2 regions of the Bradyrhizobium sp. Ash2021 genome follow, and region 1 is predicted to be linked to the other one. Evidence: predicted binding sites of a transcription regulator. Region 1 holds the regulator's gene; the other holds the start of a gene.
What was found. Region 1 encodes LexA, which represses DNA repair genes until DNA is damaged. Its sites were predicted from a motif close to TGTTCNNNNTGTGTTCNG; they were not measured.
Positions count from the first base shown of each region.

Region 1 (8,013 bases):
GGCTGCGATGGCGCATCTCCGCCTTGATCGGGCCGCCGCTGGCGGTTTCATAGTCCTCGAGCTTGCGGCGGAAATCAGCGACTTCGCCGGCGCTGAGCGCATCGACCGGGAAGTGATAGCCGCGGTCGCGATAATCAGCGACGTCGTGTTCGCTCAGCAATTTCGGCACGGGCTTCCTCCGATGTTTCTTGTTTTAGCGAAGGGTGTCCCCTTTGACGCTGTCCTCACCCAGCCCGTTTTGCCATGTCGATGGCTGCGTCCCGAACCCGCGTTTGGCCCGCGTACCCAGCCAATAGCCGAACTGCGGCGGGACGTTGCGGAACGGGCCTTCGACGCCGAGCTTCAGCGCCGCGTCCATCGGCCAGTTCGGGTTGTTGAGGATCTCGCGGCCGACCGCGATCAGATCGGCCTGCCCGTCGCGAAGGATCTGTTCGGCCTGATCGCCGTGGATGATGAGCCCGACCGCCATGGTCATGATATCGGCGTGGCGCTTGACGTATTCCGACAGCGGCACCTGGTAACTGTATTTGATTTCCTTGCCCAGGATCGGCGCCATTTCGGTGATGCCGCCGGACGAGCAGTCGATGACGTCGACGCCTTTTGTCTTGAGGGTTTTCGCGAGCCGCGCGCTCTGTTCGGGGCCCCAGCCGGCATTGTCCTCCACCGACAGGCGGACGAACAGCGGCTTGTGATCGGGCCAGTGCGTCCGCACCGCTTCGGTGATTTCGGTGATGAAGCGCATCCGGTTCAGTTCGGACCCGCCATATTCATCGGTGCGCGCGTTGGATCGTTCCGACAGGAACTGGTGCACGAGGTAACCATGCGCGCCGTGCAGTTCCAGCACATCGAAGCCGGCCTCATGCGCCCGCCGCGCGGCGTCGCCCCAGGCCTGCACCAAATCTTTCACCTCGCCCCGCGCCAGCGCCTTCGGCACCGGCCATCGCTCGCTATGGGCAATCGCGCTCGGCTCCACCGGCGACCAGGCGTCCCAGTCCTCGATTTCGGGCGTCCGCTGCAGCGGCCGGTCGCCTTTCCATGGCCTTGTGGCGCGCGCCTTGCGGAATGGCCGAGCTGAATGCCGGCGACCGAATTCTGCTGCTTGATGAATTTGGCGAGCCGGCTGAGCGGCTCGACAAAGGCGTCATCCCAGATGCCGAGATCGCCGACCGTGCCGCAGCCGCGCCGCTCGACCTTGGTCGACTCGACCACGACGAGCCCGGCGCCGCCGGCGGCGAATTTTCCGGCGTTCATCAGATGCCAGTCGGTCGGAAAACCCTTGATGGCCGAATATTGATGCATCGGCGGCACCACGATCCGGTTGCGCAATTCGACGGCGCGGATCGTCATCGGTGAAAACAGCAGGGTTCCCGACATGTTTTGTTTCCTCGCATCCCGGTCACCATGATCCCGGCGCGGTGCCAGCAGACGTTCTTTTATATTTTTATTGCTTCGCGGCGCTGTCGGTCTTGGCCTTCGGCTTAACGTGGGCAGTCTTGGCCGGGGCCTTCGGCGCATTGTCGCTGCGCACAGCACCCCAGGGGTCCGCGCTTTTCTGTTCCGGAATATTGCTTAGCGACCTCTTGTAGGCCTTCTCAGCCTCTTTGTCGGCCTCGATCTCCTGCGGCGACTTGCCCTTGTCGACGTCGCCATATCTGGGAACCGACTGCGACTGGGCATAGGCCGGCCCGGCCAGCAACGCGATAACGGCGACGGCGCCCAAGATTTTCATGCGTATTGCTCCCTCGACCTGCGCAGGCTCTCCACGAGAGCATATCATAGCGCGCGGCAAGTTCACGTGCAGCATTGAATAGCCGAAATTATGGAACGGCCAGGATGAGGCTGCGGCCGATACCGTCCAGCCATTGCCCGAATTGATCCGGTTTTGTAAACGACCGGGATGATCTCAAGCCTCGCCCCCAACTCCGCCGACGCGTTGCTGTTCGATCTCGGCCGCGTGGTGCTCGATATCGATTTCGGCAAGGCGCTGGCCTGCTGGGCCGGCCATGCCGGCCGTGCGCCGGCCGACCTTGCCGCGCGATTCGTCCGCGAAGCATCCTACCGGGATCACGAGGTCGGCAAGATCGAGGACGCGGCCTACTTTCAAAGCCTGCGCGACGCGCTCGGCATCGGCATTTCCGATGCCCAGTTCCTGGAGGGCTGGAACGCGATCTTTGCCGGCGAAATGCCGGGCATCGCACCGCTTTTGAAGCGCGCGGCGGCCCACCTGCCGCTTTACGCCTTCTCCAACACCAACCGGCCGCATGTCGCGCATTTCTCGAAAGCCTATGCCGATGTGCTCGGCCATTTCCGCGAAGTGTTTTTGTCATCGAGCATCGGGCTTCGAAAGCCCGATGCGGCAGCCTATGATCACGTGGTGAGAGCGATCGGCGTGCCCGCCGAACGCATCGTGTTCTTCGACGACGTTGCCGCCAATATCGAAGGCGCCCGGGCGCGCGGTCTGGTTGCGGTTCACGTGACATCGCCCGATGATGTCGTGAACGCGCTCGCTGCACTCGGAATTTAGGAGTTTGCCGTGGCCTTGATGCCGGTTGCCGATGCTCTCAGCGCGATCCTGGCGGGCGCAGAACCGTTGCCCGAAGAAATGGTCGCGCTCGATGCCGCCTGGCATCGCGTGCTCGCGCGCGACGTCGCGGCACGGCGCACCCAGCCGCCGCAGGCGATGTCGGCGATGGACGGCTATGCGGTGCGCGCGGCGGACGCCGGTGATCTCACCGCACGGCTGAAGGTGATCGGCGAGGTCGCGGCCGGCCGCCCGTTTGAGAAAAAGGTCGGCGCCAACGAGGCGGTGCGGATTTTCACCGGCGGCGTGATCCCCGACGGCGCCGATGCCGTCATCATCCAGGAAGACACGATTCGGGAAGATTCGGCAGTCGACGGCGACCACATCACCATCACGGAGGCCGCGAAAACCGGCCGGCACATCCGCCCCGCCGGCGTCGATTTCCGCGAGGGCGACGTGCTGCTTGCCGGGGGAAGCCGCCTCACCGATCGCGACCTCTCGCTCGCCGCCGGCATGAACTATCCGGAACTCGCCGTCCGCCGCCGCCCGAAGGTCGCGGTGCTGGCGACCGGCGACGAACTGGTGATGCCGGGCACCATCCCCGGCCCCGGCCAGATCGTCTATTCCAACGGGTATGCGCTCCGCGCGCTGGCGCGGGCCGAGGGCGCCGAGACCATCGACCTCGGCATCGCCGCCGACACGGTCGCGGCCACCACCGAGGGCATCCGCCGGGCCCGCGCATCCGGCGCGGACATCCTGATCACCACCGGCGGCGCCTCGGTCGGCGACCACGACCTCGTCAAGCAATCGCTGGAGGCGGAGCGCGTCACCATGGCGTTTTGGCGGATCGCGATGCGGCCGGGCAAACCGATGATGCATGGCCGGCTCGGCGCAATGCGGGTGATCGGCCTGCCCGGCAATCCCGTCTCCTCCTATGTCTGCGGTTTTCTGTTTCTGGTGCCGTTGATTCGGGCGCTGTCGGGCCGCGCCAGCGTCCATCACACCAGAGAAACGGCGCTGCTCGGCCGCGATCTCGCCGCCAACGACCAGCGCGAGGATTACTTGCGCGCCCGCCTCGAGGAGCGCGCCGACGGCACGCTGATTGCAACCCCGGTCACCCATCAGGACAGTTCGCTGCTCGGGAATCTCGCTGCGGCAAGGGCACTTGTGATACGTCCGCCGTTTGCACCCGCAGCCGGTGCCGGCGCGCCCTGCGAGCTCCTGCGTTTGCCGGAGTGAAGCGCCGGGCGGCACGTTCCGGCAAAACCGGGTCCCGTTCACCGGAAATTAAGTGGTTGCGGAACATGTATCGAACATATAGTGTCCGTTCATGATTTGTTTCGAGACCTTGTGTCTAGGAACGGGAGTTTCGGACTTCCGATATCAGGCTCCCGATCTCAGGGAATCGAACGACGCGACCAACCGGGGGAATGCTCGAGATGCTTACGCGCAAACAGTATGAACTTCTGCGTTTCATCAACGAAAGGCTGAAAGAGGCTGGCGTGCCGCCCTCCTTCGACGAGATGAAGGATGCGCTCGACCTGCGCTCGAAGTCCGGTATCCACCGACTCATCACCGCGCTGGAAGAGCGCGGCTTCATCCGCCGCCTGCCCAATCGCGCCCGCGCCATCGAGGTCATCAAGCTGCCCGAGCTGTCGGGCGGCGGTAACGGCAATGGCCGCCGCGGCTTCACCCCGAGCGTCATCGAAGGCACGCTGGGCAAGGTCCGCAGCTCCGGCGCCAGTGCTTCCGAGGACGACGGCAACCGCCCGGTCGCGGTGCCCGTGATGGGCCGGATCGCCGCCGGTACGCCGATCGAGGCGCTGCAGACCCGCAGCCATACCATCAGCGTGCCGCCGGACATGCTCGGCTCCGGCGAGCACTACGCGCTCGAAGTGCGCGGCGATTCCATGGTCGACGCCGGCATTCTCGACGGCGACATGGCGCTGATCCAGCGCAACGACACCGCCGACACCGGCGATATCGTGGTGGCGCTGATCGACGAGGAGGAAGCCACGCTGAAACGCTTCCGCCGCCGCGGCGCCTCGATCGCGCTCGAGCCCGCCAATACCTCCTATGAAGTCCGCATCCTGCCGCCGAATCGGGTCAGGATTCAGGGCAAGCTGATCGGGCTTTACCGGAAGTATTGAGACCGGAAGTATTGAGCGGACGCGCTGGTCCGCTTTCGATTCCCTGCAAGGGGCGGATTATCCACCCCTGATGGATGGTCCTTCGGCAATCGTAAGGATTATCCGCGGCCCAGTCCGGCGCTAGATCCTCAGCACGCAAGCAACGAAGCGCACCCGCTTCGTCGAAAATAGCGTGCAGCACGAGGAGACAACCATGCGCAAGACCATTTTGACGGTTCTGGTTTCGGCATTGATTGCCGCATCGACGTCGCAGTTCGCTTCAGCGGCCGAACGGCACCGCGCCAACAAGGCGAACCGCGTGGTGGCCGGCGGACAATACCGCAACGCCAACAATTCAGTCGACGCCCCCGCGCCGTCCGGCTGGGCCTATGGCGGCTTCTCGGCACCCGCCGGTCACTGATCAACTCGGCAACGACAAAGAGACCCCGGCGGAGTCGGGGCTTTTTTTTGCACGCACGGTTCGAACCGAGCGCGTGTTAGCGCGTTTGTGATCTGACAGGCCTACGCCAGCCGCACAATTGCCCACAAAAGCGCGTAAGCTGTCTCCACTCTGATAGAGGCCTGTTGCCTCAACAGGAGGCACGGGTCGGCTATCTCGAATGAGGAGCATCCGATGTGTGACTATAGTCTGCACGCTATGGCAACCCGCCCCGCCAAGGTCGGAGAGACGCTGATCACCACGACATTCCGCGGCACATCGACCCGCGGATTTGCATCAGAGAGCGAACCCAATGTCGCGGTCTGCATGCTTCCCGGCACCGAGCTGGCGTTTGCCGAAGACGTCAAATACGACAACCGGTGGATCTGGACCCGGACCGTCGGCTTCCGCGTCGGCAAGTTCAACATGATTGATCCGCATGTTCGGGAACGTCACCATGACGCGGTCGAGTTTCCGGACGGAAGCTTCGTGCTGGTGACGCAGCTCTGCGAGGGACAGCGGGTCAGCGTACTGCAATTGCCGGTGACGGTGACTCATCCGATCACCGAGCGCGCGGCTCCGGCTGTCGAAACGCGTCCGGCGACGTCGATCTCGATCGGCTGATCCTTCGCCGTCGGCTTCGGCCGGCGAGCGTTGCGACGCGCGGTGAGTGAAATCGTATTGGAGCGCCTCCGGTACGCAATCCGGAGGCGCAAAAAAGCTGTGTGTTGCCGAAACATGCCAAAGGGAGTGACCGGTGGTCACCAAGATCAGTTGGCAAAAAGCCGGGCACGTCACCGAGCCCGGCCGATACATGTTCAGATTCGGATGGCTTAACGTCGCAGCAGAAGACCTGGCGATCTGGGAACAATTTCCGGATGCGACGTTTACGCTGGTCCAGATGGCGGCGGCGGCGGACGGCATGGAGGAATTTCACCTCGGCGCGTTCGAAGTGCCGGCGCATCCCTTACCGGACAGACAGTAACAGCGCCCCCCATAGCGTTTTCGAAGAAAACCCGTCAAACCAAGGACTACTCGTCGTTTTCGAAGAAAACGCATCAAACGAGAGACTACTCATCCGCCTGCACATCGGCCTCCGCCGGCGTTGCATCGATAGCGCGCGGTGCAGCCAGGCGCGGCGCGAGGATCGTTGTCTCGGCCTCGCCGGCCATCCCCGGCGACCACGGCCGGTCGAGACCCCTGGGCTTGACCGCGTCGACAGTAAATCCGTCGCGGCTTCGCCGCAGCGCCAATGCGCCCTGCCGCCGCAGGCGCTCGAGACCCATGACCGAAGCGGCGCACGAAGCCGGCGGCTGCCGCGCGCTCACCACCAGCGCTGCGCGCTCGCAATCGTCGGCGAGAGCCTCAGGCCGCAGCGCCAGTGCGACCAACGCACTGCCGGCCGCCTCGGTCACGCAGCCCGCCTCATCGCATGAGACGCCCTCCGCCAGCGAGGCATCGGTCGAGAGGCGCGCGTCGGCATCCGCCGCCAGCCATTCCCTCACCAAAAAGGCATCCTTGGCCGTGCGCATCAGATGCAGCCGCCCATCTGCGCCGCGGACGCCGACATTGCGCCCATCGGCGGAAATCAGGATATCCGGCTGCGGCACCCTGATGGCCCACACCACCGCGACCAGCAGCAAAGCTGCCCCCGACCAGCGCAGCGGCGTGCGGAGCAGCCCGAACAGGATGATCGCAGCACTCGCCGTGATCAGCGGGCCGATGCCGAAGGCGGCCATGCGGCCGACCGCGCCGGGTAGCGCCGCGACCCATTGCGTCACCACGATCATCCAGTCGATGCCCGCTCCCATGATCGCCCAGAACACGCCGTCGAAACCGAACGGCATCGCAACCAGGCCGAGCAGCCCCGCCGGCATCACCACCGCCGACACCACCGGCATCGCGGCGAGATTGGCCAGCAGGCCGTACGGCGTCACGCGATGAAAGTGAAACGCGGCATAGGGCGTCGTCGCCAGCCCCGCCACCAGCGACGCCAGCACCAGCGTCATGATCTCCCGCCCGCCCCACAACGCGACCCTGGCGGCCGCCGAATTGTCGGGTGAAGCGAACAGACGCGGCATCCCGATCTGTATCAGCGCGACCAGGCCAAGCGTCGCCGCAAACGACATCTGAAAACTCGGATGCACCAGCGCCTCCGGCGCCATCGCCAGCACGATCATCGCGGCGACGGCGAGCGTGCGGAAGGTGATGGCGCGTCGGTCGACCAGGACCGCGATCAACACCACCGCCGTCATGAAGAACGATCGTTGCGTCGCGACCTCGGCGCCAGACAGCAAGAGATAGAACGCCGCGGCGACCAATGCTGCCGCCGCCGACCATTTCTTGATCGGAAAACCCGTGGCGAGCGCGGGGAACAACGCCAGCAGCGCGCGGACCGCAAAGAACACCACACCGGCGACGACGGCCATGTGATAGCCCGATATCGACAGCACATGGCCGAGGCCGGAAATGAACATCGCATCATTGACGGGCTCCGAGATCGCGTCGCGGCGGCCGGTGAGCAGCGCGGTGGCGATGGCGCGTTTGTCGCCCTCCAGGACGTTGCGGATGCGCGCGTCGATCGCGTCGCGCAAGCCCTGCATGAAGGCGGCGTAGCCGAGCAAAAGGCCGCCGCTGGCCGGCGGCTCCTTTGCCTTGATGGCCCCCATCACAAAGCCGGAGGCGCCGATGCCCTGAAAATACAGGTCGCGGCCGAAATCGTAGGAACCCGGCCGCAAGGGTGCGAGCGGCGGCTGCAGCCGCGCCTTCAATTCGACAAAGCTGCCGACATCGGGCGCGGTGCCCTTCTTCACCGACAGCCGCACGCGCTCCAGTTTGGTCTGTCCGCGCGGGCTCTCCATCGTCGCGACGCGCAGCACAAAACGGTCGGTACGCTCGCGGATGTCGCGGGTTTCGACAAAACC
Region 1 covers NZ_CP100604.1:5,287,978-5,295,990, forward strand. Annotated here, with positions in the region: gene NL528_RS25430 (phytanoyl-CoA dioxygenase family protein) at 1-169, opposite strand, end outside; gene NL528_RS25435 (hypothetical protein) at 194-934, opposite strand; gene NL528_RS25440 (hypothetical protein) at 904-1,374, opposite strand; gene NL528_RS25445 (hypothetical protein) at 1,442-1,729, opposite strand; gene NL528_RS25450 (HAD-IA family hydrolase) at 1,898-2,524, shown strand; gene glp (gephyrin-like molybdotransferase Glp) at 2,534-3,760, shown strand; gene lexA (transcriptional repressor LexA) at 3,961-4,671, shown strand; gene NL528_RS25465 (hypothetical protein) at 4,865-5,071, shown strand; gene NL528_RS25470 (hypothetical protein) at 5,285-5,713, shown strand; gene NL528_RS25475 (hypothetical protein) at 5,847-6,074, shown strand; gene NL528_RS25480 (ComEC/Rec2 family competence protein) at 6,160-8,013, opposite strand, start outside.

Region 2 (8,013 bases), 980 kb from region 1:
GGACGAGACCACCACGCCTGCGGTCATCGAGGCGGTGTGGCGCGCGTTCGGCGGCAAGCTGTCATATGTGGACATCGAAGCCGGCACGCGCGAGGCGTTGCCTTCGGAACTGAAACGCGGCAGCGCCTTCCTGACCCATCCGGTATTCCATGCGCACCGTTCCGAGACCGAGTTGCTGCGCTACATGCGAAAACTCAGCGATCGCGATCTCGCGCTCGACCGCGCGATGATCCCGCTGGGCTCCTGCACCATGAAGCTCAATGCGACGGCGGAGATGATTCCGCTGACCTGGCCGGCGTTCGGCGATCTGCATCCGTTCGCGCCGCGCGAACAGGCCAGAGGCTATCACGCGCTGTTTGCGCGGCTCGACAAATGGCTGTGCGATATCACCGGCTACGACGCGATCTCGCTGCAGCCGAATTCCGGCGCGCAGGGCGAATATGCCGGATTGCTCGCAATCCGCGCCTATCACGCCGCGCGCGGCGAGCCGCATCGCAAGGTGTGCCTGATCCCCTCCTCCGCGCACGGCACCAATCCGGCGTCCGCCCACATGGCCGGCATGGAAGTGGTGGTGACGGCCTGCGACAGCAGGGGCGACGTCGACGTCGACGATTTGCGGGCGAAGGCGGAAAAGCATTCGAAAAATCTCGCCGCCGTGATGATCACCTATCCCTCGACGCATGGCGTGTTCGAGGAGCACATCAGCGAGATCTGCGACATCGTGCATGGCCATGGCGGCCAGGTCTATCTCGACGGCGCCAACATGAACGCGCAGGTTGGCCTCGCGCGGCCCGGCGATTACGGCGCCGATGTCAGCCATCTCAATCTGCACAAGACCTTCTGCATCCCGCATGGCGGCGGCGGCCCCGGCATGGGCCCGATCGGCGTAAAGGCGCATCTCGCTCCCTATCTGCCCGGACATCCCGCCGCCAACGGCGCCGGGCCGCATGTGATCGGGCCGGTGTCGGCGGCGCCGTTCGGCTCGGCGTCGATCCTGACCATCTCCTACATCTACATCCTGATGATGGGCGGCGAAGGCCTGACGCGGGCGACCGAGATCGCGATCCTCAATGCGAACTATATCGCCGCACGGCTGCAGCCGCATTTCCCGGTGCTGTACCGAAATGCAAAAGGCCGGGTCGCGCATGAATGCATCGTCGATCCGCGCCCGCTCAAGGTGACGAGCGGCGTCACCGTCGACGACATCGCAAAGCGCCTGATCGATTACGGCTTTCATGCCCCGACCATGAGCTTTCCGGTGCCGGGCACGCTGATGGTCGAGCCGACCGAATCGGAATCCAGGGCCGAACTCGATCGGTTCTGCGATGCCATGATCGCGATCCGCAACGAGATTGCCGAGATCGAGGCCGGCCGCTGGAAGATCGAGGCCTCGCCGCTGCGCCACGCCCCGCACACCGTGCACGACATCGCCGACGATGCGTGGGCCCGCGCCTATAGCCGCGCCGAGGGCTGTTTCCCTGCGGGCGTCTCGCGCACGGATAAGTATTGGAGCCCGGTCGGGCGGGTCGACAATGTCTATGGCGACCGCAATCTGGTGTGTTCGTGCCCGCCGATCGACGATTACGCGCAGGCGGCGGAGTGAGGCGATCGCGTTAGGGCGCGACCAGCGTACGGCGCTCAGGATCCCAGCGCCATAACCGGTCGTTGGTTACCTCGGTGCCGCCCCACCAGCGATGAATGGGGTTGTGGCGGCTGAAATCGTCCGCTCCTGCAATGACGGCTTTGCCGAGTTCAGTCAGTGCAAGCCTGCTGCGCTTGTACCGCGCGTGACGGTCAGCGTCTTCGTGCATTTCGAGATCGAAAGGTCCTTCGTCGAGTCCCGACACCGCAGGCGCTGGACAATGCGCCAAGCCATCGAGCAAGGCCCCCACTTCCCAATAGCCGAAAACCCGACGTTCATTGGGTTTCTCGTGACCCGGAAACACCTCGTAAGGATGCACGTGACCTGCGGATATCAGCTCCAAAATCCGCATTTCCGTCGCGCCAAGCCCGGAGCCGCACATGGGAAGTTCTTCGAGCAGCGAAATCACTGAACTCCGCAGATGCGGAAGCGCTTTCAAGTCTCGCCCCGGCAGACCGAACCAGGCCTGCGGTGTCGGCGCGCGCCAGGCGGCCCAGGCTGCGGCGGCGATTTCAAGGTGGTCGTTGCAGATTGGAACGGCCTGAGGCCGCAACGTCGCCAATTCCTTCGGCAGTTGATCGCCGATGCCAGAGTCTGTCTGGATCAGACTCAATCTGGAAATGACATTAGTATGCGGTCGCAAATAGTCCAGCAGCCAAAGCAGCATCAATTGGTCGTTCGACTCTGGGCTGATCCATAATTCGACCGCTTCGCATTTCGCACACAGCTCAATCAATCCAAGATCGGCGACGCCAAATCCTTCCAGACGCCAGGAAGGGCAATCGTCCTGCCAATGGAGGCTATTCTCCTGCATCGTTCGGGCCGCGAAGAACGCGTCGAGTTGCGCTCCGGACGGTAAAGCTCCCCAGACGAGCCGACGTTCGATCGCGATCGCGAGGTCACCGGGACACGCGCCCATGAGAGCGCCCGCGGCGGAAGAGTCTGCCGTCAAGATCAGGCGCGTCATGCGCGTTTTCGTTGAGGTTTCGTCAGAACGGGATCGAAATGCCATAATCGATCGTTGGTGAGATGCGTGCCGCCCCACCAGCGATCGATCGGGTTATGGCGGCTGAAATCTTCCTTATGAGCGAGAACCGCCTTGCCGAATTCGGTCATCGTCAACCGGCTTCGCTGATACGCCTTGAGGCGATCTCGCAAGTTCTCTTTGTCGATGACACGCAACTCGTCGTCGAGCCCTGCGAGGGCCGGCCTCGGACCATGCGCAAGCCCCTCAAGCAAGGACCCGATTTCCCAATCGCTGAATACTCCGCGTTGACGAAAACCGCGAAGATAAAACAGCATATTTGTGCCCATAAAACCTGTCGCAACCAGTTCGAGGAGCCGCATCTCTGTCGCGCCAAGTCCCGTTACATCAGAAGGAAGTTCCTCGATCAAATCAAGCAGGGCCGGCCTCAGCAATGGAAATGCGCTCAAATCCCGATGGAGCTGATCGAAGCAGGGTTCGGGCGTCGGTGCCCGATACGCCCGCCAGCACATGCTTGCAGTTTCGATATGCGCTCTGCTGACGTTGACAAGCGGGATACGATCTTCCTTTGGCGCCTCCACATCCATCATGATCAGGTTGAAGTCGACAAGGCGCAGTTTCAGCCTGGTCGCAATCTCCGGGTAAGACCTGAACCAATCGAGCCAGCAGATCAGTTGCAATTGATCGTCGGGCGCTGGATCAAACCACAGCTCGATGACCTCGTAAGGCTTGCAGAACTCGAACAACGCGAGATCTCTGCGCGCTTTGCTGCCGTGACGCCATAGGCCGACAAAATTCGACCAATGCTCGCCTGGGCCGTGCCTCTCGGAACGCGCGGCGACATAGCGTGCGAGTTCGTCCAAGGATGGCAACGGTCCCCCTACGAAGCGAAAGGGAAACATGATCGTAGCGTCGGCATCTATGAGCTCTGAACGGGTGAGACTTGAGCCGGACGAACTGGTCACAATCAGGCGATTCATGGGGCTCACTCACACGCACAAAACAAAACGGGCGCCGGGAACGTCGGCAACTCAACGTCCTCAGCGCCCGCTATGTCGAAACTCAGATCACGCGGACCAGGTCTCGGAAAAACTCACGCCTCCGCGGCATCCTCCGGCTCTTCGCCATCGGCATCGCGCTCGGGCGAGCCTGCCAGAATCTGCTCGGCGATCAGGCCGGAGTTTTGCCGGATCGCCGCTTCGATCTTCGCGGTCATGTCGGGATTGGCCTTGAGGAATGCTTTCGAATTCTCGCGGCCCTGGCCGAGGCGCTGGCTGTCATAGGAGAACCAGGCGCCGGACTTTTCGACGATGCCGGCCTTGACGCCGAGGTCGAGGATTTCGCCCATCTTGGAGACGCCTTCGCCATACATGATGTCGAATTCGACCTGCTTGAACGGCGGCGCCAGCTTGTTCTTCACCACCTTGACGCGGGTCTGGTTGCCGACCACTTCGTCGCGTTCCTTGATGGCGCCGATGCGGCGGATGTCGAGGCGGACGGAGGCGTAAAATTTCAGCGCGTTGCCGCCGGTGGTGGTTTCCGGCGAGCCGTACATCACGCCGATCTTCATCCGAATCTGGTTGATGAAGATCACCATGGTGTTGGATTTGTTGATCGAGGCGGTGAGCTTGCGCAATGCCTGGCTCATCAGCCGCGCCTGCAGGCCGGGCAGCGCATCGCCCATCTCGCCTTCGAGTTCGGCCTTCGGCACCAGCGCCGCAACCGAGTCGATCACCAGCACGTCGACCGCGCCGGAGCGCACCAGCGTGTCGCAAATTTCCAGCGCCTGCTCACCGGTGTCGGGCTGCGAAATCAGCAGCTCGTCGATGTTGACGCCAAGCTTGCGGGCATAGACCGGATCGAGCGCGTGTTCGGCGTCGATGAAGGCGCAGATGCCACCCTTCTTCTGGCCTTCGGCCACCGTGTGCAGCGCCAGCGTGGTTTTGCCCGAGGATTCCGGCCCGTAGATTTCAACCACCCGCCCCCTCGGCAAGCCGCCGACGCCAAGCGCGATGTCCAGCCCGAGCGAGCCCGAGGAAATGGTCTCGATGTCCATCGAGCGGTCGTTCTTGCCCAGCTTCATCACCGAGCCCTTGCCGAACTGACGCTCGATCTGGGAGAGCGCGGCAGACAGGGCCTTGGTCTTATCCATGGAGGATCCTTCGACGATACGCAGGGCAGTAGCAGACATAGGACGTGCTCCTTATGGCGGGGATTCGCTAGCGGGACAAATGGGCGACGAAGTCTTTGGAATCGGCGGCTGATGGGAACCTTGTACCATGTTTGTTCTCCGTTCGCAATATGTTCTTTCGGCTGAGGGGGCGCTGGCCTGTTTCCGGCCTCGTAATTTGAAAAATGCAGTGGCCTAATTTGGGTCTGTAAGGTCGGCGTCAGCTTGGTCTTCTAGTCTGAGAACCATGCTGTTCCGGGGGGCCAAGGCCACGGATCAACCCTCTCCGGGAATTGGCTGAGGAGTCATTCCATGGATAGCCCGCGGCATTGCCAAGATCAGTCGGCCGAATGTCGTCGCTTGGTGAAATTAGCGCAAAGTGAAGCTGAAGCCGAGATTCTGAAAAATCTCTCCTCTAGGAGTCCGTCCAGATAGGTGCTGCGACGGGCATTTATTGGCATGTTAGCCGGCTCAGGCAGCCTTTGCGAGGGTGAACAGCTTCAGGAGGTTGTGGGCGGTGCAGATCATGGCCCACTCGGCACGCACTTTTTCGACACCCCGCAACAGGAACTGGCGGAAGCCGCGCGCCTGTTTGATCTGTCCGAACACCGGTTCGACCACTTGCTTTCTCAATCGGTAGGGCGTTTCGAAGCCGCCATCGTCGATCTTCTTTCGCATCCGTTGGGTCAGCGGTCCGCCGATTTTTCCGTTCGCGGCTGTCGGGTGCTTGGCGCGTCCAGGCGCGACATAGCCGTCAACGCGATGTGCTTCGAGCGCTTCGAGATTGGATTCGCTGCAGTAGCCGGAGTCCGCTGAGGCCTGCTCCGGCGTGCGGCCGAGATTGTTCTCGATGGCCTCGATCAGGGGCACCAGCTGGCCCTGATCGTTGCCGCACTGCGTCAGTTCGTGCGCGACAATGATCTGGGCGCCTGCGTCGACGGCGGCCTGTGCATTATAGGCCTGAACGAAGCCATCCTTCGACTTCATGATGCGGCTTTCCGGATCGGTGAAGTTGCGTTGCGACTTGGGATCAGGCTGGTCCGATGCCGGCGCCGCCGGTTTGCCCGGCTTCTTGCGGCCTTCGGCTTGGCGCTGCTGTTCCTTTTCGGCCTCGATGCGACGCTCTTCCTCCGCGGCCAGCCTGGCGTCGGCCTCCAGCGCCGCCATCGCCTGCTGGATCTTCGCCAGCCGCTTCTCCTTGTCGCCAGCCCAATCCGGCAGCTCGTCGCCGCGTTTGTCTTTGCCGAAAGTCTCGTCCTCCTGAGCATCCGCCGCCTCAGCGGCCGCCAGCATGCGAGCGACCTCGGCTTTCAATTCCGCCTCGCGTTTCTTCATGCGCTCATAACTCATCGCTTTATGTTTCGACGCGTTCGCTTTGATCTTCGTGCCATCAAGCGCGACATGGCCGAGTTTGACCAGCCCTGCCGTCTCGCACAACTTCAGAACCTGCAGGAACAGTGCGCCGAGCGCCTTCAAATGCCGCTTGCGGAAGTCGCTGATCGTGCGAAAATCCGGCGGATCGAGCGCGACAATCATTACAAAATCATTCCGTTCGCGGCAGGCCTTCGCGATCCGCCGCGATGAATACAGCCCACTCGCATAGCCGTGCAGCACAAGCGCCACCATCATGCGCGGGTCGAACGGCGGCTGCCCGAGCCCGCTCACATAGCTGCCCGTGATCTCCTTGAGATCGAGGCTCTCCCGCACCAGTTCAACGATAAACCGCGAGACATGGCCTTTCGGCACGAAGTCCTGCACATTCGGCGGCAGAAGCAGCGTCTGATCGATATTCCAGGGGCGAAAATACTTGCTCATCGCCCAAGGTTGAATCAGACTCGCTCAGAATTGAACAGCCACTATTCGGACAGGCTCCTAGCTGGACGAGACTGGCCGGCCAAATCGACCGATACAACGCGCTCAAACGTGAACAAGACCGCCGCGCCGTCTGAAAGTAAGGCGCATCTGCGAGTGGCCTATTTCGGCCAGTACCGCCGAGGGGTTTTGAAACGAGGATTGATTCGCAATTCGATTGTCGCGGGCGCCTATTGTTTGGCATGTCTCAGCCCTCCCCGCCGGAAATACCAATCGCCCCACTTATGCTGTGTCCGGAATGCGGCGCCGAAATGCGACTATTTGGGATCGAGTCCGCGACGCCAACCCGCGACCTGTATACTTTCGAATGTCTAAACTGCGGGCGCCTTGAAGCCCGTGGCGTCAACACGATTTAGGTTGCGCACTTGGGCCGCCTCAGTTGGCGGCCTCTCTCATGGCCGGCACCCAGAGGCCGATGCAATCCGTATTTGACCTTCGGTATCCTGGCCTTTGGCTAACCGTGTCCTGATTTGCTTTTGGCGTTGGCTAAAAAAGCAGGAAAATGATGCATGCCTCGATGGCCCAAGCGATCATCATGGCTGCAGCCGTTCGGAGAAATGGTTTCCTGTCAGGCGTCATATTGGACCCGAGAAATCCCGTGCAGGCCGGTTTCGATCCTCAATGGCCTGATTTGATTTTTTCAGGGGGCCACGAAATGAAGGACAACGGCAGCGACGACGCACGTCGCAATGGCAAGGATTCCGCCCCTTCGCCGATCCGGGAAAACGCCAAAGGTAAGTATCAGCAGGCCAGCCAGTATAGCGATTTTGATCAGAATCGTAGCCATCGTCTCATTGCCCTGTCATGCCAAATTCAGGGCACTGTCCACACTGCTCGGTTGTTGCGCTTGCCCAGAATGAGGAGCGCGAGGAGCGCCATGGGCCCAAAGATCAACGCCGTCCAGAGCCAGGCCCTGGTCGATCTGCCACGGTCGAGCGCCATGTGATAGGCAGCCGGCATCGCGGCTATTTGAGACCAGTTGAAAGATCAACCACATCGGCATGGAATGCTCCCCATCCCACGCTGACCGTAACACGGAACAGCCGCCGGATGCCGGTGCTCCGCGAAAAGTGAGACCGCCGCAGCTGGCCGCTTCGATTGGTCCGAGCGCAGCGAATTGATTCGCGAAATAGTTGTAGCTCCATCGGAACGCTATTTGAGATGGCGAGTTGATTCCTTCCCAACCAAAGGAATCGCCATGCCAACCCGCTTTGGCGCGACCGATAACCCTGTCTGCCCGAAATGCAAAAACCGAATGCGCTTGACGAGGCGCACGCCGCACCCGGTTCGAGGTTACGACTTTGAACGGCAGACCTTCACATGCAGGGCATGCCAGCACGAAAT
Region 2 covers NZ_CP100604.1:6,267,854-6,275,866, forward strand. Annotated here, with positions in the region: gene gcvP (aminomethyl-transferring glycine dehydrogenase) at 1-1,603, shown strand, start outside; gene NL528_RS30325 (hypothetical protein) at 1,614-2,609, opposite strand; gene NL528_RS30330 (hypothetical protein) at 2,606-3,607, opposite strand; gene recA (recombinase RecA) at 3,721-4,818, opposite strand; gene NL528_RS30340 (IS1182 family transposase) at 5,269-6,612, opposite strand; gene NL528_RS30345 (hypothetical protein) at 7,187-7,615, shown strand.
Region 2: recA (recombinase RecA) is a predicted target of LexA. The motif match lies at 4,919-4,936, and genes of this name have one in related genera.